Regions from separate parts of the Gluconobacter sp. Dm-74 genome, predicted to be linked through region 2. Evidence: riboswitches for the same ligand, from Rfam matches in the RefSeq annotation. Region 2 holds a riboswitch; the other holds the start of a gene.
What was found. Region 2 has a riboswitch for thiamine pyrophosphate ahead of JK208_RS07570 (TonB-dependent receptor). Riboswitches for the same ligand answer to the same signal wherever they lie in the genome.

Region 1: it holds a riboswitch for thiamine pyrophosphate, as region 2 does, so the genes downstream of both, thiC (phosphomethylpyrimidine synthase ThiC) here and JK208_RS07570 (TonB-dependent receptor) in region 2, are expected to answer to the same signal.

The regions. Positions count from the first base shown of each region.
Region 1 is NZ_JAERLX010000006.1:65,747-77,687, forward strand. It holds gene JK208_RS10070 (cell wall metabolism sensor histidine kinase WalK) at 1-29, opposite strand, end outside; gene JK208_RS10075 (response regulator) at 26-748, opposite strand; gene JK208_RS10080 (GlxA family transcriptional regulator) at 1,405-2,352, shown strand; gene JK208_RS10085 (TetR/AcrR family transcriptional regulator) at 2,360-2,935, opposite strand; gene JK208_RS10090 (carotenoid oxygenase family protein) at 3,012-4,388, shown strand; gene JK208_RS10095 (DJ-1/PfpI family protein) at 4,433-5,248, opposite strand; gene JK208_RS10100 (SDR family oxidoreductase) at 5,493-6,239, shown strand; gene JK208_RS10105 (SgcJ/EcaC family oxidoreductase) at 6,217-6,771, shown strand; TPP riboswitch at 6,826-6,959, shown strand; gene thiC (phosphomethylpyrimidine synthase ThiC) at 7,070-8,863, shown strand; gene JK208_RS10115 (FAD-dependent oxidoreductase) at 8,860-9,798, shown strand; gene thiS (sulfur carrier protein ThiS) at 9,788-9,985, shown strand; gene JK208_RS10125 (thiazole synthase) at 9,987-10,745, shown strand; gene JK208_RS10130 (thiamine phosphate synthase) at 10,742-11,353, shown strand; gene JK208_RS10135 (HesA/MoeB/ThiF family protein) at 11,350-11,941, shown strand, end outside.
Region 2 is NZ_JAERLX010000003.1:443,453-455,393, forward strand. It holds gene JK208_RS07550 (efflux transporter outer membrane subunit) at 1-350, shown strand, start outside; gene JK208_RS07555 (hypothetical protein) at 363-710, shown strand; gene pnuC (nicotinamide riboside transporter PnuC) at 760-1,341, opposite strand; gene JK208_RS07565 (phosphotransferase enzyme family protein) at 1,332-2,486, opposite strand; gene JK208_RS07570 (TonB-dependent receptor) at 2,489-4,915, opposite strand; TPP riboswitch at 5,008-5,137, opposite strand; gene JK208_RS07575 (methyl-accepting chemotaxis protein) at 5,325-6,752, shown strand; gene JK208_RS07580 (MFS transporter) at 6,881-8,119, shown strand; gene JK208_RS07585 (YdcF family protein) at 8,119-8,694, shown strand; gene JK208_RS07590 (AGE family epimerase/isomerase) at 8,696-9,955, opposite strand; gene rpe (ribulose-phosphate 3-epimerase) at 10,112-10,789, shown strand; gene JK208_RS07600 (heparinase II/III family protein) at 10,786-11,941, shown strand, end outside.

The sequences.
Region 1 (11,941 bases), on a different contig from region 2:
GTGTCTTCAAACCAGCGAAGACGGGTCACAGACGTTTGACTTCCGGAGAGAACAGATAACCACCGTTCCGGACTGTCCGAATCACGATTGGATTTTTGGGGTCTTCCTCCAGCTTCTGGCGCAGGCGGCTGATCTGAACATCAATGCTGCGGTCATACGCCGTATGATTTCGCCCCCTTGCCAGATCGAGGAGCTGGTCGCGGGTCAGAACCCGCTGGGGATGTTCTGCAAAGGCCAAAAGAAGCTCAAACTCTCCACCAGACAAAAGAACGAGTGCATTATCTTTCGAGCGGAGTTCCCTGCGTGCGACGTCCAGGCGCCAGCCTCCGAAAGACAGGATCGGGCGCGCTTCGCTCACAGGAATGCTGTCAGTCCTGTCTGCTGTTCGGCGGAGGACAGCTTTTACTCTGGCCAGCAGTTCCCTTTGGTCAAAGGGTTTGGTGAGATAGTCGTCCGCTCCAATCTCGAGACCGACAACGCGATCCGTGTGCTCGGCCATCGCAGAGAGCATGATGACCGGAATGTTGGAGCTGGTTCTGAGGCGTCTGCAGAGACTGAAGCCATCCTCGTTGCGCAGCATGACGTCAAGGATGACCAGATCAATTGTTTCTGAACCCAGACGTGAGAACATGGCAGGACCATCCTCTGCGACCGAGACGGTATAGGAATGTTTGCCGAGAAATCGGGTGAGCAGGGAGAGAATGTCCCTGTCGTCGTCCACGATAAGGAGATGAGGCATGACTGTCATTCTCTCCTGATATCACACCAGCTTCTACTCATGATGTCTCTTATATGAGCGCTTTATTTCAGCTCAGACACATTTTTCATGTCCCGCCATTCTACTGATGTCCTCATTTGATTCCGGTGGGGGCAGAGCTGTTCGGAATTGACGGTACGGCCATATTTCAGGGCGGAGATATTTGCGACATACGGGTGAAAGAATCGCTTCCTAAAAGAACAGGCACTGACCGGCTGATCTGGCTGGAGCCTGTTTCTGGAGGTGTGTCGTGAAAGCGCACTGTTTTCATCTGGCGTTTACTGCGGCTGAGTTGATCGTGTTTTACGTTATGGAGCCCATGGGTTTGTTCGCGCTGGGTTTCGACGTGATGCACGCGTTCGTCAAACGGTGTGCCGAGACATGAAAAGAGAGATCAAGCGGAGCGGCAGTACAGATTTTGAACATAATTTCAGAAGTCTGCATGCGGTCATGGAGGCAATTCTTTCCTCCTTGCCATGGATTTTTCTGATTGTTTATGGCGCGATCTGTCTCGCTGTTACAATCCTGTGTGGATATTGATTGTGAAAGCGTGAAACTGCGATTTTCGTTCGTGCAAGCTGATCTCGCTTTCGAGGGACAATAAGAAATCTATGGCCTGAATTTTATTTTTCCCTTAAATCAGGACTATGCATCACGTCGGATTTTTTATCTGCCAGAACCACCGGATTCTCGATCTCGCAGGCCCTTTGGGGGCTTTCGAAGAGGCCAACACCCTCATTGAGGGTGGGGCGTATCGGCTGACGGTCATTTCCGAACCCGGCGGCATCGTCGTCGGGAGTTCGGGTGTTCCCATTGACACACGACTCAGCCGCGACACGGCTTTTGACACGGTTCTGTTCATCGGTGGAGACATCGGGCCTTTCCAAAACCCCGACGCCATCGCTGCTGCAAAGGACCTTGCGGCACGAACCGTCCGCGTCGCGAGCGTCTGCACAGGGGCCTTCCTGCTGGCGGAAACCGGGCTGCTCGACGGCCGCCGCGCAACGACGCATTGGCGTCTCGCACCGGAGTTGCAACAGCGTTATCCCCAGATCAGGGTTGAGGCCGACCGTATCTTCATCTCCGACCATAATGTATGGACGTCCGCAGGGATTTCCGCCGGGATCGATCTGGCACTGGCCCTCATTGAAACCGACCATGGCATTGCAATCGCCCGCGACGTCGCCCGTGAGCTTGTCGTCCCTTATCGGCGCTCTGGAGGGCAGTCACAGTTCTCGGCCATGTCCCAGATGGAGCCGGAATCGGACCGTATCCGCATGGCGCTTGCCTTCGCGCGGGAGCATCTGGTCGAGCCGCTTCCGATCGAACGTCTGGCGGAAGCAGCACGGTTAAGCGTGCGTCAGTTCGGGCGTGCCTTTCGCAGTCAGACGGGCGAGACACCAGCCCGAGCGGTCGAGCGTCTGCGCGTGGAGGCAGCCTGTTCCCGCCTGCAAAGCGGGTCGGAACCGATTGAGCAGATCGCAAAATCCGTGGGCTTTTCCGATCCGGAGCGCATGCGCCGCGCGTTCGTCAAGCTGCACGGCCATCCGCCGCAGGCGATCCGACGCGCAGGTCGTCAGGACAGTTCAGGCTGAGTGATGATCAAATAGAGAGGACGCCCATTAGTGCCTCCAGTGGATCATGAATGAACCCGTCGGCCTTCAGCATGACCAGACCATGAAGTTGTCCCCATCTGACATGTGCCGACAAAGGTGATGCCGCCGGGCCTAAGGTCCGGACGCGATCGAGAAGCGGCTGAAAGCTGGCGTTTGCTGCGCGCTTCAGGGCGCTGTCGGGCGCAGCCCCCGGAACCAGCCCCGACGCGAACATGAGACGATAAAGCTCCACATTTTTCTCTCCGAACACGAGGTAGGCGACCGCCATCCTGTTCAGCGCGGTCATATCGTCTCCGTCCGACGCGGCTTCGAGAAGAGCCTCGGTGAAGCGTTCAAATCCCTCCGTCGCAACGGCGGCAAGAAGGTCTTCACGGTCGATGAAATGACGATAGGGCGCAGACTGCGCCACGCCAGCCCTGCGCGCCAGCGATGCCATGGAAAGACCCTGCGCCCCATGAGCGGCGACTTCCGCCAGGGCTGCATCAAGCAATACCTTCCGCAGATCACCATGATGATAGGTCTTGCGAGAACCGGAGGGTTTTGCGTCTGCTATTTGCTTCATGTGATGACGTATAACATTTAAGTTGACATTGGATCAACGAATGACAATGTGATGACATATCACATAGGAAATCGCCATGACCTTCATATCGAAACCTCATGCCTCCATGCTCTCAGAGGTCCCCTATCTCGCTAATAATTTCAAACCGATCGAGGTTGAAACGACCGCTTTTGATCTGGAGGTCATCGGCCATATTCCTGAAGCCCTGAATGGTCGGCTTCTGCGTATCGGTCCCAATCCCGCCAGTGTTCCAGACCCTGCGCAATATCACTGGTTTTCAGGGTCAGGCATGGCGCATGGACTGCGTTTGCGTAAGGGAAGGGCAGAGTGGTATCGCAGCCGCTATGTCAGGGATGCGTCCGTGGTCGCTGCTCTAAAATTGCCTCCGCTCGAAGGGCCTGGCATCGGTCGGCGGGATGGAAGCGTGAACACGAATTTTACCAGTGTTGGAGGAAAACTCTATGCTGTTGTCGAAGCGGGCAGCCTTCCAGTTGAGTTGAACTATGAGTTGGAAAGCATCGCGCGTGCGGATTTCAACGGGACTCTTGAAACCGGCTTCACCGGCCATCCGAAGTTCGATCCCATAACCGGCGAACAGCACGCTCTCGCCTATGAACCCGGACAGCCGGTTCGCTATATTTCGCTCGATCAGAACGGATATGCCACGACGAAAGCGAGGATCGATCTGCCCCATATTCCACTGATCCATGATATGGCATTTACCGCGTCGTTCATCGTCATCCCCGATCTGCCGGTTACGTTTCAGCCCGAACATGCGAAGGCGAAATTTCCCTGGCTCTGGGATGAGCGACGGGATGCGCAGATTGGGTTGCTGCCCCGCAATGGAGACGTCACGAACATTCAGTGGTTTGAAGCCCCTCGCTGCTTTGTTTTCCATTTCGTAAATGCCTATGACGATGGGGATCTGACTATCATTGATCTCGTGCGTCATCCCCGGATGTTTGAACACGATCGCAATGGCCCGAACGAAGGCGCGCCCACACTCGTTCGCTGGACGCTTGACCGGCGCTCCGGGCGCTTGAGCGAGACGCTTCTTGACGATCACGGAACTGAGTTTCCACGGATCAATGACCGGTTCGGCGGTCAGTCCTATCGCTTCGGCTATACAGCTCACTGGGGGCGGGACGTACGTTTCGGACCTGCCATGAAACACGACATGCTGCGGGGAACCACGGAAATCCATCATTATGGCCCCGACCGTATGACGCTGGAGCCCATCTTCGTGCGCAAACCAGAGGCACTTGCCGAAGATGAAGGCTGGATCATGTCTTATGTGTACGATTCGGCCCGAAATCTGAGCGATGTTGTTATTCTGGATGCTCAGGATTTTACTGGGGAGCCTGTCGCTACAATACGCCTGCCGGTCCGGGTGCCGTTTGGCTTTCACGGAGAATGGATCGCCGACGACACTCTGCCATCTCCTGCGGCCTGAAACAGATACGCACCATTTTCTGGTGCGTATCTGGTCTCTACAGATTAAAGAACCGGGCGCATCAGGCCGTTCTGAGAGCCCGGAAGTTTCTTATAAACCACGTCACGAATTGCCGGGGGCGCCTCCGCAGGATTGCCAGCATGAAAAGGTGGCTGCGGATCATACTGCACAAGAAGCTGCACTTCCTGCGCGGCTTGCGCCCCACGGAGTTCAGCCGCGATCGCCAGACCGAAATCAATACCGGCCGTTACTCCGCCGCCACTCATGAAGCGTCCATCCTTCACAATCCGCGCAGGATCGGGAATGGCTCCATATTCTTTGAGGATGTTCAGAAATGCCCAATGACAGGCACTCCGCCGTCCCTTGAGAACCCCTGAAGCCGCAAGGATAATAGAGCCGGTACAGACGGAGGTTACATATCTCGCCGTCTCGGACAGACGCCGGACATGCCCCAGTGTCTCGGGCTTCATCATGGCCGAAAGATTCAGGGCGCCAGGCACGCAAATGACATCGACCTTGTCGATATCGGAAAGCTTTTCCGTTGGCCCGAAAACAATGCCCTTTTCCAGCGTGACGAAACCGCCCTCAGGACTGGCAAAACGAACATTCGTGTTGGGAATGCGCGACAGGATTTCGTTGGGACCGGCAAAATCGAGAAGTGTTCCGTTCGGATAAATCGCAAACAGAAAATCGATAGGCTTTTCGGCTGTCCCCGGCACAGCCGCCCGTGCGCTTTCCGGCAGAAGGCGCGTTGCCGCCGTTGCGGCAATCGCAGCGCCCCCCATGAGCATCATGCGCCGCCGCATGCTCCCTGCCTCGGTCAATTCTTCCGGGAAGGTTTCATCGAAAATTTCAGGCATCTCCGTCTCCTCATGTCTCCTGCCTCATAGGGCTGGTTGCTGGACGGTCTTGAGACGTAGTGCCCTAAGGGGATTTCCAAAAGGACCTATTTCCCTTGTTTTGCGCCATATGTGGATAGCAAGGCGATATGTCTTAAAGAGAGGGAAATAAGTCCTTTAGGTCATAACCCGTTTTGATAGGATCAACGGGAACGGTGATCGCGTCCGGGACGCTTGTCACGTTTTTCTAATATGGGGATCTGATATGAGACTTTCGGGAAAAACTGCCCTCATCACGGGCGGTACGAGCGGTATCGGCCTTGCGACTGCAAAGCGGTTTGTCGCAGAAGGAGCGCGCGTTGCTGTCACGGGGCGCGATGAAACCCGGTTTGCCGATGTGCGTGCAGAACTGGGCGGAGAGGCGCTGGTTCTGGCGGCCGATGTGCGGTCTGTCGACGCCATGATTTCCGTTGTGGACAAGGTCAAGAAGGCATTAGGCGGGCTTGATATTCTGTTTGTAAATGCCGGTTACGTCATTCCGACACCATTACAGTCCATTGATGAACGTCAGTATGACGAGGTCATGGATGTCAGTGTCAAAGGCGCCGTGTTCACGATGCAGGCGGCACTCCCCGTACTGCGTGAGGGGGCATCCGTTATTCTGACGACCTCGTTTATCGACCAGACCGGCAAACACGGCCTGTCGCTGGTCGCCGCCGCCAAAGCGGCAGTCCGGTCTTTCGCGAGGAGCTGGTCCTATGAGCTGCTCGGTCGCAAAATCCGCGTCAACGCGGTCGCACCCGGCGGGATCGAAACGCCGCTTCTGAACAAGATCGGTCTTTCTGAAGCCGAAGTGGAAGACTTTAAAACCCAGTTCGCTGCGAGCGTTCCTCTTGGACGCATGGGCCGGGCTGAAGAAATCGCCGCTGCAGTTCTCTACCTCGCAAGCGACGAATCCCAATATGTCGTCGGCACAGAACTGGTGGTCGATGGCGGTTGTTCGCAGCTTTGAAATACAGGACCGATCGCTTCAACGACTTTTTATCACCGGGACATTCGTCATGACATTTACAAAACCGTTCGCTTCTTTTCTCGGCGCCTCGATGGCGCTCGTTCTGCAATGCGCGCCTGCCATGGCGGCCAGCACGCAATCGCCGGATGCGGCTGCCGTGAAGGCTGTGACCGAGCAGTTTGCTGCCGATCTCGCCAAGGGTGATCTTAAGGCAATTTCGCGCCTCTACACTGATGACGCCAGACTGCTGCCCCCCAACGCAGACCCAATTTCCGGCCGCGCTGCCATTCTTGCTTATTTTGAGAAGACCTTGCGGCCTGATCTCGTTGGCGGTGCCACATTCGATCACTACGAGATTTATGGTGGCGAAAACGCTGCAACCAGCCTTTCTCAAATCAGGATGCTTGATACCAAAGGTCAGGTGATTGAGCGCGGCAAACAGACGATCGTTTTGCTCAAGCAGGATGGCAAATGGAAGATCCATCGAGATATGTGGTCAGATAATTCTCCCACTCATGCTGCAGAACCATAAGAGCATGGCAGACGCACTCTGCTCTTGATCTTCTGACGCTTCTCCAGCACTGTCGCTTCCTGTCAGGGGAGTCCCGCCCAGGGGACTGAGAGGCCAATTGGTGACGTCGGGAAACCGGCGCCACGGTGAGGCGACCCTTTGAACCTGACCCAGTTGATGCTGGCGTAGGAAGACCGGAGGGCATGTCCCTCTCGGGCCGATCTGGCCTTTTCCGTGTCCGTTAGGGCACTGGGGGCAGCGGCTCCCTTTCTGCCTCACGTTTCTTGGGTCTTTTCGAGTGCGCTTGAGGAGACACCACATGAACGCTTCCATTCCCGCTATTACGACCGGCCCTCTGCCGGCCTCCAGCAAAATCCATGTCCGTGGCGTGCATCACGACATCGCGGTTCCGCTGCGGCAGATTGCAGTTTCGGGTGAATGTCCGCTGAATGTCTATGACAGTTCAGGCCCTTATACCGATCCCTCCGTCAGCATCGACATCGCAAAAGGCCTGTCGGACAGCCGGGGCAACTGGCTTCGCGATCGTGGGGACGTGGAAGAGTATGAGGGGCGCACGATCACGGCAGCTGATAACGGTTTTGCACAGGGGGACCGGCTGACACCGAGCTTTCCGCAGCAGCGCCGTCCTCTGCGGGCTGTTGGAGACCGCGCGGTGACACAGATGGCCTATGCCCGTGCGGGGATCATCACGCCGGAAATGGAATTCGTCGCCATCCGCGAGAATATCGGCCGGACGGAAGCCCTGAAAGAGGCGCGCGACGGCGAGGATTTCGGAGCCAGTATTCCGGATTTCGTAACGCCGGAATTCGTGCGGCAGGAAATTGCGTCGGGTCGTGCCATCATTCCCGCCAATATCAATCATCGCGAACTCGAACCGATGATTATTGGTCGGAACTTCCTCGTGAAGATCAATGCCAATATCGGCAACTCGGCTGTGACGTCTTCAATGGAAGAAGAAGTCGAGAAAATGGTGTGGTCCATCCGCTGGGGCGCGGATACGGTCATGGATCTCTCGACGGGCCGTAACATTCACAACATCCGCGACTGGATCATCCGCAACGCGCCTGTGCCGATCGGGACGGTGCCGCTCTATCAGGCGCTGGAGAAGGTCGGCGGAATTGCGGAAGACCTGACTTGGGAAATCTTCCGCGACACACTGATCGAACAGGCGGAGCAGGGGGTGGATTATTTCACCATCCACGCCGGTGTCCGTCTGCACATGATCCCGCTGACGGCCCGCCGCGTGACGGGCATCGTTTCCCGTGGTGGCTCCATCATGGCGAAATGGTGCCTGCATCATCATCGCGAGAGCTTCCTGTACGAGCACTTCGATGAAATCTGCGACATCTGTCGCCGTTATGACGTCTCGTTCTCGCTGGGCGACGGCCTGCGCCCCGGTTCGATTGCGGATGCCAATGACGCCGCGCAGTTCGCGGAACTGGAAACCCTTGGCGAACTGACGAAAATCGCTTGGGCGAAGGACTGTCAGGTCATGATCGAAGGGCCGGGCCATGTGCCGATGCACAAGATCAAGGCCAACATGGACAAGCAGCTTGAGCACTGCCACGAGGCACCGTTCTACACGCTTGGCCCACTAACGACCGATATTGCGCCGGGTTACGATCACATCACCTCCGCCATTGGTGCGGCCATGATCGGCTGGTTCGGCACGGCGATGCTCTGTTATGTGACGCCCAAGGAACATCTGGGTCTGCCGGACCGCAATGACGTCAAAACCGGCGTTATCACCTACAAGCTCGCAGCCCATGCGGCGGATCTGGCGAAGGGGCATCCGGGCGCGCAGATGCGTGACGATGCGCTGTCTCGCGCGCGGTTCGAGTTCCGGTGGGAAGACCAGTTCAATCTGGGTCTGGACCCCGATACGGCGCGGTCCATGCATGATGAGACCCTCCCGAAAGAGGCGCACAAGGTGTCGCATTTCTGCTCGATGTGCGGGCCGAAATTCTGTTCGATGAAGATTTCCCATGACATCCGGGCGGAAGCAGAAAAGCAGGCCGGAATGGAAGAAATGGCCGGGAAGTTCCGGGAAGGCGGCGAGCTTTATGTTCCCGTGACGGAACCGGCGGAATGATCCATTCCGTCCTGGGGGAGGGGGTAGCGGCGCTGTGTTGCGCCACGGCCCTTTCCGACCGGGGTCTTGACGTGGAAGTCATCGTCCCGGAGGGCAGTCCAGAGGCGGCATCGCGGTTTGCGGGGGGAATGCTGGCCCCGTTCTGCGAGGGGGAAAGCGCGCCCGACCTGATCGTGGCACAGGGGCAGGCGGCGGTGGACTGGTGGGCGGCTCATGTTCCGGACGTCACACGGCGTGGCACGCTCGTTGTCGCCCCGCCGCGGGACGGGGCCGAACTGGATCGTTTTGCGCGCGCCACGCAGCAGCACGACTGGGTCGTCCCCGGCGATCTGGAGCCGGATCTGGAGGGGCGGTTTGCACGCGGACTGTTTTTCCCGACCGAAGCGCATCTGGACCCCCGCAAAGCGCTCGCCAGCCTGCGCGACAGCCTGCTGGCGAAAGGCGCAGCCTTCCGGTCGGGTGCCCCGCGCGGTCATGTCGTGGACTGCCGGGGGCTGGCATCGCGGGACAGTCTCGTCGATCTGCGTGGCGTGCGAGGGGAAATGCTGATCGTGCATGCCCCGGACGTAACGCTGACGCGGCCGGTCCGGCTGCTGCATCCGCGCTTTCCCTGTTACGTCGTGCCAAGGGATGGGGATCGGTACATGATCGGGGCGACCATGGTGGAAAGTGCCCGTCCGGGGCCGGTGACGGCGCGGGCAGCGATGGAACTGCTTTCGGCGGCCTATACGCTTCATCCGGGCTTTGCCGAGGCTGAAATCCTTGAACTGGGCGCGGGGCTGCGCCCGTCTTTTCCGGACAATATTCCGGCAGTGCGTCATGTCGGGGGGCGGAGTTACGTCAACGGGATGTACCGCCACGGTTTCCTCATGGCGCCCGTCTGCGCCGAGAAACTGGCGGCAGAACTTGCGGAGGTTTATGCCCATGCGGATTGATCTGAACGGCGAGGTCATCAGGACACAGGCCCTGACGCTGGCCGACCTGCTGACCGAACAGGGTTTCGATGCCCCCTGCGTGGCGACGGCCTTGAATGGTGATTTCATTGCCCGTTCCATGCGTGATGCAACCCGTCTGGACGAGGGCATGAAGGTCGAAGTCCTGTCTCCGATGCAGGGGGGCTGACATGTTTTATGGCGTTGATCTGACGTCGCGGCTGATGCTCGGGACGGCTCAGTATCCGTCGCCCGCAGTCCTGCTGGAGGCGATCGAGGCGTCCGGCGCGGAAATCATCACGGTGTCGCTGCGGCGGGAAGGCGCTGCGGGGGCGGCGTTCCGGAACATCCTGTCCGAAAGCCGCTGTCGCCTGCTGCCAAACACTGCCGGGTGCCATACGGCCCGCGAAGCCGTCACCACGGCCCGCATGGCGCGCGAAGTGTTTGGAACGTCGTGGATCAAACTGGAAGTCATCGGCCATGCCGACACACTCCAGCCGGACCCGTTCGCGCTCGTCGAAGCCGCGCGCGTGCTGTGCGCGGAGGGGTTCGACGTATTTCCCTACACGACCGAAGACCTGATCGTGGGGGAAAAACTTCTGGAAGCCGGATGCAAGGTGCTGATGCCGTGGGGCGCGCCGATCGGATCGGGGCAGGGGCTGCGCAATCCTGAGGGTCTGCGGACCATGCGGGCGCATTTCACCGGTATTCCGCTGGTTGTGGATGCGGGGATTGGTGCGCCCAGTCAGGCGGCACAGGCCATGGAGATGGGGCTGGACGCCATTCTGCTCAATACGGCGGTGGCCAAGGCCGTGGACCCGACGGCCATGGCGCGGGCGTTCGGTCGCGCTATTCAGGCGGGGCGGGAAGCGTTCGAGGCCGGGCTGATGCCCAGACGGGACATGGCCTGCGCCTCAACCCCGGTTTTCGGTCTGGCGGAGTTGGTATGATGACGCTTGATCCGTTTTATCTTCTGGTGGGGGACGTTTCGCTCCTTGAAACGCTGCTGCCCTGTGGCGTGCGTCTGGTCCAGCTTCGGCTGAAGGACAAGCCGGATGCAGAGCTTCGCCGTCAGATCCGCCATGCCCGGGCACTCTGCGCCATTCATGGCGCGCAGCTTGTCATCAATGATTACTGGCGTCTGGCGCTGGAACTGGGGTGCGATTTCGTCCATCTCGGGCAGGAAGACATGGAGACCGCCGATTTTGACGCTCTGCGGCGTGCGGGCATCCGGTTCGGACTGTCCACTCACGATCCAGCGGAGCTTGAACGCGCTCTGTCTTTCAAACCGGCCTACGTCGCACTCGGTCCCGTCTATCCGACGTTGCTGAAGAAAATGAAATGGGGGCCGCAGGGGTTGGAGCGCGTCCGGGACTGGAAAACCCGTGCCGGAGACACGCCACTGGTCGCCATTGGGGGCCTCACGCCGGAGCGTTTGGAAGGGGTTTTCGCGGCGGGGGCGGACAGTGCTGCGGTTGTGACGGACATTCAGCAGGCGGAAGATCCGGTGGCGCGCTGTCGGGAATGGGTGGCCGCGACGCAGGCCTACAGACAATGAGCCGTTATTCGCGACAGACCGGGCTTTTCCCGCAGGGGGGGGCGGATCAGAAGCGCCTTTTGGAAGCCCATGTTCTGGTCGTGGGCGCAGGTGGTCTGGGCGCGACTGTTCTGCCCGCGCTCGCCGGTGCTGGATGTGGGCGGATCACGGTGGTCGATCATGACCGTGTGGATGAGAGCAACCTGCATCGTCAGACGCTCTTTCGCATGGACGATATCGGCCGCTTCAAGGCCGCCTGCGTGGCCGATCGGCTGTCGGACCTGAACCCAGATTGTCAGATCGTACCCGTGGCGGAGCGTCTGGAGCCGACACTGGCGCGGAGCCTCCTGACGGATGTGTCCGTTGTCGTGGATGCGGCGGACAGCGTGGCCGTCACCTATCTGCTGTCCGATCTGTGTGTGGAAGCGGGTCTTCCCCTCGTGAGTGCTTCGGTGCTTGGGCGGTCGGGCTATGCGGGTGGGTTCTGCGGTTCGGCGCCGGATTACCGGGCTGTTTTCCCGGATCTGCCCGCCATTCTGCCGAATTGTGCGGAGGCCGGTGTGATGGGGCCTGCTGTTGCAGCACTCGGGGCCATACAGGCGCAGATGG
Region 2 (11,941 bases):
CGCAGTCCCGTCAGAATGCAGCGCAGTATGAAAAAACCGTACAGTCGGCGTTCCGTGAAGTTTCGGATGCGTTGACGGCACGGGAAACCTACACGACTCAGCAGCGCCACATGGACGAGCTGGTGGCGCAGTCGCAGCAGGCGTTCGATCTGGCCAACATGCGCTACAAGGCAGGCATTGACAGCTATCTGACCACCCTGACGCAGCAGCGCACCCTCTATCAGGCGCAGCAGAACGACATCATGGTCAAGGCCGCGCGGTTCCAGAACATTGTGACATTGTATCGCGCGCTCGGTGGTGGGTGGAGCCAGAAGACGGTTTCGCCTAAGGTGCCCGTACAAACGCACTGACCGGAGAGCATCATGCGCAGGTTGATTGTCCCAGTACTGGCCGTTCTTGCCGTTTCAGGCGCGGCCCTTGGTACGGCTGTGGCGCAGGATGCGGATGACGGTCCCAAGAAGCCGAGCATGCATGACCTGTATCACAACTCGTCGCTGCCCAAGAGCCATGCCGATTTTAGCCGGTATCGGTATCGTCCGCCGGGGGACAAGGTGATCGAGCAGCCGGATGCCTTCCGGCTGCTGTTCCAGACGAAGGACGGTCAGCCGGACGGCTATGCCGAACGGCGGGGAACGTCAGTCTTTTATTATGACCGCTACGGCAAGCTGCGTCAGATCCAGCCTCTGCCGGAGGATGAACCGGTCAACTGAATGCTCTCTTGATAAAAGCCGCTCTGACCTGTCAGGGCGGTTTTTTTATTCAGGGTTGCGGGCCGGATGCCGCTCCGGCAGAAATTTCGGGTTTCCAGAGCCGGTATCCGTTTGCTGCCAGCACGACAAAACCGGCATAGAGCAGGGCTGTCGGATAAAGGCCACGGCTGATGAACAGGGCCACATAGGCGCTGTCCACCACGATCCATAGCAGCCAGGTTTCGCGATAGCGCATGGTATCCCAGTACTGGGCGAGAATGCTGTAGGCCGTGAGAGTGGCGTCCATGATGGGGGTGGGATCGTTGGTGAAGCGGGCAAGGACGAACGCCCAGACAGCACTTCCCGTCGCGCCGCAGAGCAGCCCTTTCAGAAGTGTGGGGCGTGTCGGACGGCGGACTTGGATCCTACCATCCGGTTTCGCCATCTGGCGCCAGTGCTGCCAGCCGTAGACGACATACAGGCAGAATGCGATCTGAAGCCCGGCATCGGCGTACAGCCTAGCGTGAAGGAAAATCCAGGAATACAGCCCTGTCGCGGCCAGAGACACGGGCCAGCAGATCATGCTGCGCTGCGATGTCAGCCAGACGGCCAGCGCGCTGAGGACGGCGCCCAGAATTTCGATCAGGGACATGGCGCCGTCTGGAGAAGATGCGTCAGCTTGTACAGGAACTGCTGGCCTGTGGGGGACGAGAACCAGTGGGCGTGGCCCAGAAGATAGTCCGTATAGGCGGCTTTTACCCCGGCTCTGTCGTGAACGAGTGTTTCGTAATACGCGACTTCGGACAGGGCATATTCGACGTGAACGAGAGGCAGGAAAAGCGGCACCAGACGGCGTTCTTCCGCCGAAAGGGCATAGTGTGTCCGATAGCCTGACAGGAAGGCTTCGAGGCGGTCGAGACTGACAGGACAGTTGTTTTCGGGATCGAGCCACGCGATAGCGGTGCGCTCGATGGCGACAGCGAGGTCGTAAGCGACGCAGGTGCGGTCCGACATGCCGAAATCAAGAATACCGCAGACCTGCGCTTCCGGTCCGGTGCCGGTCCAGAACAGGTTTGACGGGTGCCAGTCGCCATGGCCCCAGCGGGGCTGGAATGTGCCGAGATGTGGCTTCAGTCGTTCATGAAAGGGCAGGAGGGCCTGCGGGAGATCGTCGCGCCAGCGGTGGTGTGTCAAGGCTTCGGCAAGCCCGGCCTGATGTGGGAGCCAGCGTTCCAGCCCGGTCATCAGGTCGGAAGATGTGATGACCTCGAAGGTGGAGAGGAGCGGGCGGCGGGAAGGGCGCGCAGGGGCGTCGAAGCTTCTGGACGCCGCGTGAAGCTGGCCCAGACGCTGCCCGCCGGAAAAGGCGTGTCGGGCGTTGTGGAACGGTTCCCAGGACTGCACGGTCTCGTACAAATCATGGCCGGGCATGATGGAAAAAACTTCGTAGGCGGATCCGTTGAGATCGAGTGCAGCCTCCCCGCTTTTGGTGCGCCATGTCTGGCCGACCGGCACGCCCTGTTCAGCCAGATGTGTGATGAAGCGGTGTTCTTCCGCAAGGGCTGTCGCATCGCGCAGGCAATGATCGTGGCGTTTGAGGAAAACGCGGCTTCCATTCTCCAGCAGAACGACGCCCGTGGAGGAAAAGGGGCGTCGTCCGTGCCAAATGACCTGTCTTGCGGGGGAAGGAAGCGGAAAACGGGAGAGGACATTGCGAGCCTCTGCGTCGGACAGTGCGGGCCAGTCCCGCCTGCTTTCGGGACCATTGACGCCGAACTGTCCGGAAGCCTCCGCCATGCTCAGAACCCCGTCGAAGCGGTGAACAGGGCCGCAAACCCGCCACCGATGAAGTAGCTTGGGGCACTTCCGGCGATGGTAGTGCCATACACGCCGGTTGTGTCTTTCGCATTCATGGTCGGGCTCGCCACGCCGGAAAGATAGTGTTCGTTCGTGATGTTGATGAAGTTCATCCGCAGGGTCGGTTGATGCAGATGGATATGGTCCGAAAAGCGGTAGCCGATGGCGAGATCGCCGGTCGTGTGATCCGAAACGCGCTCGTCGTTCGTGAACGTCGCGTACTGGTGGCCGGTGTAATGCACGGTGGCGACACCGAAGATATGCCCGTCATCGTAGCTCAACCCGGCCGCGGCCTGAAGCGTCGGGCTGCGCACGGCGATGCGGCCACGGGTGCGCAGCAGGTCGCCGCCCGACATCAGGTCGTTGTCGATCGTGGCATGCAGGTACTCGCCTGAGACATAGGGGCTGAAATGATGCCAGGGGCGCAGGCCGATTTCCACGTCCACGCCGCGTGAGGTCTGGCCACCCGCATTCATCGTCGTGCTGACAATGGAGCCGTTCTGGACGGCCTGCGTGGAAACCTGGCGGTTGGTGAAGTTGTAGTTGAACAGCGTCAGGCTACCGATGATCCAGCGCCCCGTGCGGCGGTATCCCAGTTCTTCGGAAATGGAATATTCGTTCCGGACGTCAGCCGATCCGGTTCCGTACATTTCGCCCGAAGAGGGGTCATAGGTGTTGTACAGCGCGCTCTGGTCCGGGGCGCGGAAATTGGTCGTGGCGTTGAAGAAGATCTGGTTTTCCGCGTCAATGCGCCAGCGGACGCCAAGGCGGGGCAGGGGCTCCATGCTGTTGGAACCGACATGATATTGCGGGCCCGGCATGCTGTTCGTGCCATCGCGGCTCATCATGACGGCCTTGAACCCGAGGTCTATGGCCAGATGGTCATGCAGCAGAGACATGTGGTCGCCGATGAACAGCGCGTTGGTCTGTGAAATGGTGTGAAAGCTGCCGCCCAGAAGGCGTTCGCCGTTGGACAGGCGGATCACGTCGCGGCCGTTTTGCGCCCAGATGTCCGGCGCATAGCCGTTGGTCTGGACCGCCGTGAAGGGCTGCTGCTCGTTGTCGTCACCGTAATCGTACCAGTACCCGAGGACGAAATCGTTCCAGTCGGTTTTATAGTGAAGCGCGCTGGTAAAGCCCGAGCGGTAGCTGCGCTGGGTGTAATCCGCGCGGACCACGCCCACGCCGTCCTGCGCGCCGGGGAGGTTCAGCGTGTCCGACAGGGCCTGCGTGCCCTGATAGAGTCCGGTTTCGGACAGGGTGCTTCCGCCCGGCCAGTTGCCATAGGCAAGCTGCGCGTAGGGTGTGACGTCCAGCGTCAGATGGTCGGTCAGGGTCAGATGGACCGGAGCGCCGCCATAAAGTGTGCGCTCTCCGTCCCGCCACAGACGCCAGTAATTTGCGCCGTTTTCCGGATTGCTGCTGTCATAATGGGCCAGCAGGTTGTTCTGGCCTTTGATCCCGTCCGATTTCCATGTGTCCATCGTGGGCTCGGGATACCAGCTTGTGATGGTTGTGTTGAAGGTGCCGATAAGGCTGGCGCGGTTGCCCTGCCCCCATTCCTTGAGAAACTTGAAATCGACATGCTGCTTTTCGTCGCGTCCGGGCCCGCGCCAGTTGTCGGTCGCGCCGTGGGAGTAGGAGACGAAGCCGCGGATTCCAGTATGGGCGATATCGCCGGTGTCGAGGCGGATGAATTCGCGGTTGGTGTTGTAGGATCCGTAAGACACGCTGGCGTCGCCGCCTGCTTTTTTGGCAGGGTCGCGGAAGGTCAGGTTCATTAACCCCCCCGCGGCGTTCAGGACCGGGCTGTCCAGATCGGCCGAGCCCTGCGACAGGGCAATTTCCTGATAGTTCTCACTGTCTGCGAACTGGCTGGGCGTGCCGGAATAGGCGGCCACATCGTTCAGCGGCATGCCTTCGAGCACATAACCGATGGCGCTGTTATCGAGCCCTCGGACGGTGATATCGGTATTGGGAGAAAATCCCATCGGATCGGACGAGGATACATTGGCGCCGGGCAGCATGGACGCGAGCTGAAAGGCCGTGGCCATCGGGGCCTGTTTGGAAATGAAATCCTGACTGACCGTACTGACGGATTTCACGCCGTCCTGCAGATGGATCAGGCCGCCTCCCGGCTGGTTTCCGGGGGCGCTGTCCGCAAGCCGGTGAACGACAATATGTTCGGCTGGTGCCGGGCGCGGTGCAGTCGCGGCCGAAGGAGCGGGTGCTGTGTGATGCGTTGGCGATTTGGTCGTATCGGCCGCGTGGGCGACGGACAGGCAGACCGTGGTGCCGATCAGGGCGGGCAGGATGCCATGATACCGCAGGCGGGGGACCGCAGAGTCTCCGGAGTGTCCGTGGGCCATGATGGAAAACGCCTCGCCTGCAAGCAATGAAAGTTCAGCGCTGGCAGGAAGGGTTCAAGCTGCTGGCTGGCGGGTTCGTGAAAATGCGTCCGGCAGGCAGCGACCACCATCCCTCCGCCAGTGTGAACTGGATCAGGTTCAATGGGTCACTGCGCCCTATGACGGACAAGCGTCATGCCAGCAGAATCTCAGCCCCTTGTCGGGGCTCCCCACGGTGAAACGTCAGCAATCCTCCGGGGACGGAAAATTGTCAATATGAGCAGATTCTGTCAGGGCCGTGCAGGGGAAGTGTTGCAAACAATTTCGAGAGTATTCTTCATTCTTTATTAATAACGACATGTATAGTTTTCAAAAAACATCACGCCAGTGCCTGAACGGGGCGTGAGACCTGAGGTCAATAAAGGCGATCATGCTCAACTGGATTGAAAAAACGGCCTATGTCCGGCAGAAAATCAAGGTGCTGTTTGCGCTTCTTGTTCTGATCGCCGTAGTACAGTTTGCTGTCGAACAGCTTTGCGATCGTCTGTTTGTTCATTACCAGCATGAACAGATGCTGTCGCAGTGCATGGGGCTGCTGTTTCAGGTTGGACTGACACTTCTGATCGCCCGGTTCGCCATTCATGTGATTGCCGTACCGTTCGAGCAGATTACGGCGGCGACGGAGAAGGTCGCGGCTGGTGCTCTCAACATCACCATTCCGTGCCTTCATCACCATGACTGTGCGGGGCGGCTGGCACGCTCTCTCCAGTTGTTCCGGGAGAACAGTCAGAAACAGTTGGCCCTTCAGGAAAATTCGGCGGAAGAAGCGCGCGGTGCGGCGCAGATCCAGAAGGAACTGTCCGGCCGCAGCGAGCGGATTCGCCGTGTGCAGGATGAGACGATCGGAACCATCTGTGCCGGGCTGGAGATTGTGAAGGAAGGTGATCTGACCTTCATGTTCGGCGACGGTTTTCAGGACCGGTTCGAGGAATTCCGGCAGAATTTCAACACGCTCATCCAGATCTATCGGACGGCGATCGCCAAGATTTCCGATGCGACTTCCGTCATCGCTAACGGAACCGCCGAAATCGCCTCCGCTTCAACAGAACTGAGTGGACGGACGGAACGTCAGGCCATTACCCTGGCCCAGTCTGCCGCCTCCATTAACAGCATCACCCAGACGGTCGGCAAAACGGCGCGTTCTGCGGTGAGGGCGCGTGAAACGGCTCTTGAAACGCGGGGGCAGACCGTCGTGGTTTCGGAGATCATGCATTCGGCCAACCGGGCCATGGGCGAAATCCGGACGTCGTCACGACAGGTCGAGAGCATTCTGGGCCTGATTGAGGAAATCGCGTTCCAGACCAATCTTCTGTCGCTGAATGCCGGGATCGAAGCAGCCCGCGCGGGAGAGGCCGGTCAGGGTTTTGACGTTGTGGCCAAGGAAATCCGGGCGCTTGCGCAGCGCTCCGCAAAATCGGCGCAGGATATCCGCAACATCATCACGTCTTCGGGCCGACAAGTGGAAGAGGGTGTCCAACTCGTCGGGGATGCGGACCGCTCGATGAAGGTCATCAGTGAGCATGTGGACGGCATCACGTTGCTGCTTGAAGACATTTCCCGCTCCACGACGGGTGAGGCCGAGAGTCTTGAGACGATCAACAAGGCCATCAACGAAATGGACCAGATGACGCAGCGCAATGCCGCAATGGTGGAAGAGGTCAATGTGGCCTGCCGGAATCTGAGCAACGAGGCGAAGGATCTGTTCGCCGAACTGTCCAAATTCCGTTTCAGCCCGGCACAGGCCGCAGGCAGGAGACCGGGGTCCATACCCCGTGAACTGGTTCCGGCGGGTTTCTGAGGTTTTTTCAGGAAAGTGAAAGACGCATTTTCCTGACATGTCTCGACATCGGAGCCGATATTCCCGACACTGACGCCCATGGTTGTCAGTCCGCTCTTTCTTTCTGCGCTGAATGACGGGGCCTGCCCATGATGGGCGGGGCCTTCCGGTCTCTGGGGCGGCGGAATTACCGCGTCTGGGCCATGGGGGCGCTGGTTTCGAATATCGGAACCTGGATGCAGATGACGACGCAGGACTGGCTGGTCCTGACGGAACTGACACGGCATGACGCAACGGCAGTCGGGATTGTCACGGCGCTTCAGCTTGCGCCGCCGCTTCTCCTGATTTTCTGGACCGGAAAAATCGCCGACAGGGTGGAAAAGCATCGCTTTCTGCTTCTGACACAGGCTGCTCTCGGTACACTGGCCATCGCACTCGGGGCTTTGGTGGTGACGGGGATGGTCAGGTTGTGGGAGGTGGATCTGTTCGCCTTTCTGAGTGGATGTGTTGCGGCATTCGACAGTCCGGTCCGGCAGATTTTTGCGGGTGAACTCGTGGGCGAGGAAGACTTGCCGAATGCGGTGGCGCTCAATTCCGTGTCTTACAATGCAGGCCGCATGATCGGACCTGCGGTCGCCGGGTTCTGCATTGCGGAACTGGGTTCGGGGTGGTCGTTCATCCTCAACGGGTTTTCATTTTACGGCGTGCTGATGTCGCTTCTGTCCCTGCGGGCGCAGGATTTGCACCGTCTTTCGGCCCGAAAGCCGGAAAGCGCGCATCAGGAAAAGCAGGATCTGCTGTCGGGGGTGCGGTATGTCTGGAAGCGCGATGACCTGCGGACCATTCTGTTCATGCTGTTTCTGCTCGGCGCCTTCGGACTGAATTTCCCGATTTATATTTCGACCATGGCCGTCAGTGTCTTTCACGTCGGGGCGCATGGTTACGGGGTGCTTAATTCAGCCATGGCGGTGGGGACGATTACGGGCGCGCTGTTCGCTGCCAGCCGCAGGACCATGAAGTTTTCGGCGCTGCCGCAAGGGGCGGTGGTGTTCAGTCTGGCGTGTCTGCTGGGCGCGCTTTCGCCTGGATACTGGGCTTTTGCGGTCACGCTGGTCATGGCCGGCATGGCGTCCCTCACGTTTACGGCGGTGAGTAACAGCTACATGCAGCTTGCGACCGATCCGGGCATGCGCGGGCGCGTGGTGTCGATCCGTTTTGCGGTTTTCGCGGGGTCCTCGCCGCTGGGGGCGCCGCTGGTTGGGATGGTAGCCAATTCGCTGGGGCCGCGCTGGGCGCTGGGTGTGGGGTCTTTGTCAGGGATTCTGGCGGCAGGGGTGGCGCTGCTTTATCTGCACCGTACACAGACGGATAAGGAAACGGTGTCCTGATGAGGCGCTGGGTTGTGAGCGGGCTGACGTTTGGTGCGGTTCTGCCGGGTCTGTTTCTACTCTGGATGGGATTCGTGGCGTTTCGCGGAGTATCGGCTGTTCCGGAGCGGTCTGAAATGGCGGTTATTTTCGGGACGGCGGTGACTGCGAAAGGCAAGCCCCGCCCAGCGTTGCAGGAACGGTTGCAGGAAGGACTGCGGCTCTGGCGCGCCGGGCTTGTGCGGACTGTCATGGTGAGTGGTGCGATCGAGAGCGGCAATCGTCGCGACGAAGCCCGGATCATGGCGGACTGGTTGATGGTGCGGGGTGTGCCGGAAGCCGCGATCATTGTGGATTCGCACGGGAACAATACCTGGCTGACAGCCCTCCATGTTGCACGCCTGCATCCGCAGGGGGCGGTCGTGGTCACGCAGTGGTTCCATGTTCTGCGGGCGGAATGGGCGCTGGGCCGGGCAGGTGTGTCGGCGGTATCGGGTGCGGCCCCGTCACGGTTCCGGCTGGCGGAGCTTTGGTATCTGTTTCGGGATTCCGTGGCGCTTCCGGTCTACGTCCTGACGAAAGCGCCGCCCGGCTGACTCAGTAGGGAACGCCGATCTGTTCGATGGCGGTGGCGAGCGAGGGCGCCAGAGGCATCATGGGAGCCAGTGTGGACTGATAGGCGTGATACAGATCACCCTTGCCCTTGTAGATCGTTTCGGTGGGTTCGCCTTCGGGGCTGACTTCGTTGAACCAGCTTCCGAAATCCCGGTCGATCAGGGTTGTGTCGATATAGTCCCAGATCGTGCGGTACCAGTGCTCGTAATGGGGGTTTCCGGTTCGCTTGTAGAGGTTGATGGCGGCTGTCAGCGCTTCGGCCTGAGCCCAGTGAATGCGGCTGCGATTGTGGGGCGCGTGCTCCCAGTTGATTGTGTAGAGCATTCCTGGCCGGCCATCGGCGTTCCAACCAGTTTTCATGCCCGTTTCGAACAGTGCCTGCGCGTCATGCAGCATCCAGTCCGGGGCCTCCAGCCCATGACGGAGCAGGGCGGCTTCGAGCTTTAAGGTCAGATGCGCCCATTCCACGAAATGCCCCGGCGTCATGCCATAGGGGCGCAGGTCGTCATTGGGTTTGTTGCTGTGATAATCGCGCATGAGGGTCCAGTCGCGATCGAAATGCTCCGGCATGGCGAAACCCTGCCCGGCAGCCAGTTCATGCACGAAGCGGGTGACGATGCGCCGGGCGCGGTGCAGCCACTTTACGTCTCCGGTGACGTCCGCCAAGGCCATGAAGGCTTCGGTGGAGTGCATGTTGCTGTTTGCACCTCGATAATTTTCCTCGTCCGACCAGTTCGGCGCGAAGCTCTCGCGCATGACGCCTTCGCTTTCGCTCCAGAAATGGGTGTCGATCTGATGGGTGGCGTCTTTGAGCAGTTCGCCTGCGCCCTCCGCTCCGATCAGGACGGCGGAAGAGGCGGCAAGGGCGACGAACGCATGGAGGTAGGCTTGTTTGCGGTCATTGTCCTTGTCCGCGAAATGTTGCCAGCCGCCATGGGCATCATCGCGGAAGTGCGTACGCAGGGCGTGAATACCGTGTGTGACCAGCGGTGCGCTTCCGGGCAGGCCCTGAAGCTCGGCTAAGGCATAGGCATGGACGCAGCGTGCGGTCAGGGTGGCTTCGGGTTTGGCATTTTCGGGGAGGGTGCCTTCCAGATCCAGTCCCGCAAAGCCTCCGTCCACGCATCCACCTTTGCTGAAGTCCAGAAGGCGACGGCCCTGCATCTCCAGCCAGGCCCGGTGTGAGGGGCGGCGGATCCAGCTGTCACGGCTGAGCAGGGTAGGCGAAAGGCGATCGGTCATGAGGCACTCCGGGCAGATCGGCGGATTTGGGCATCAGGACGTTTCAGACGGGCCGGGGTTCCAAAGTGGCGAACACGCAGACATGAACCTCACGAAGATGCGCATCGATGCGGATGTGGCTTGCGTCGCGCGATGGGTTTGCCGATACATGAGTGTATGACTGAGCGTTCTTCGATCATTGTCGCCCCCAGCCTTCTGGCTGCTGACTTTTCCCGCCTCGGGGAAGAGATTGCCTCCATTGCGCGTGCGCCGTGGCTCCATCTTGATGTGATGGACGGGCATTTCGTGCCGAATATCTCGTTCGGCCCTCCGGTGATTGCGGCATTGCGCAAGCATACGGACGCGAAATTCGACGTGCACCTGATGATTGATCCGGTCGATCCGTATCTGGAAGCGACGGCAAAAGCCGGTGCCGACCATATTACGGTCCATGTCGAGAACGCGCCCCATCTGCACCGTTCGCTTCAGACCATCCGCGCGCTGGGATGCCGTCCGGGTGTGGCGATCTGCCCGGCGACGCCTGCCGTGGCGTTGTCGGAAGTTATGGATCTGGTGGACATCATCCTCGTCATGACCGTCAACCCCGGGTTTGGCGGACAGAGCTTCCTCGATAGCCAGCTTGCCAAAATCAGAACGCTGGCGGAAATGATCCGCAAGAGCGGTCGTGAGATCATTCTGGCCGTGGATGGCGGCATAGACCCACGCACGGCGCCGCGCGTTGTCGAAGCCGGTGCGACCATGCTCGTCGCAGGTTCGGCGATTTTCGGAAAAGAGGACCGGGACGCGGCGATCCGGGCGCTTGAAGGACCGTTCGTGGAACAGACGCCCGGATGACAGGCAGTCCCTGGCTTCGCGGTCTGCGTCTCTCTCTTGCCCGTCTGCCGTTTGGCGCGCCTGCCCCTGAAGGGCCGGTGCATGTGTTCCGTGATCCCTGGAAAGGAGATGCGGAGCAGGGTGCGCGCCTGATTGGCGGGAAGTTCCGTTTCGACCGGCACGATTATGTTCTGCCCAGCGGCAACTGGGAGCGGGGCCCTTGGCCTGAACCGGCGCGGGAATGGCTGCATGGGTTCGGCTGGCTGCGGGACCTGCGGACGCTCGGGAGCGACAGGGCACGCCTGACTGCGCGCGGACTCGTTAGTGACTGGCTGGCGCACCCGCCGACCGATCCTCTGGTCCGCGACGCCTGTGTGACGGGATCGCGTCTGGCGTCGTGGCTGTCGAACCATGAGTTCTGTCTGGCATCCGCTGATCCGCGACTTCAGCAGCGTTTGATGGAGCGGATGCTGGTGGAGGGGCGCACCATTGCGGCCCTTCTGCCGCTGCCGCCGCAGGGCGCGCGTGGGTTGATGGCCTTTCGGGGGCTTCTGGCCGCGGCGATGGCGATGCCGGAGCAGACGGGATTCATGTCCCGCTTTCTGCGTTATCTACCGGCGGAGCTGGAGCGCCTCGTTCTCGCGGATGGGACCGTGATTGAGCGTAGTCCTGAGGCGCAATTTCTGGTGGCGCGTGAGCTGGCGGAAATGTCCGTCATGTTCCGCACGGCCCATGCGAGTGTGCCGCCGTTTATCGACCGGGCTCTGGACAAGGTCTGCCCTGTTTTGCGGGCCATGCGGCACGGAGATGGGGGGCTTGCGGTCTTCAACGGGGCGAACGAACGGCACAGTGCGGCGGTGGAGGATGTTCTGGCGCAGGGATCGCGCCAGAAGCTGATCGCGCCTGCCATGCCGCAGGGCCGCTTTACGCGGCTTGCGCTCGGGAAATCGCTGTTGATTGTCGATAGCGGACCACCTGCTCCGGCGGGTTTCGATACAACCGCCCATGCCGGAACGCTGTCTTTCGAGTTCTCGCATCAGCGGCACCGTCTGTTCGTCAATTGCGGCAGTGCCGTGATCGGGGCGTGGCGTGACGCCATGCGGAGCAGTGCAGCCCATACGGTTCTCGTCGCGGATGGTCTGTCGTCCGCGGATTTCGGACCTGATGGCGGTA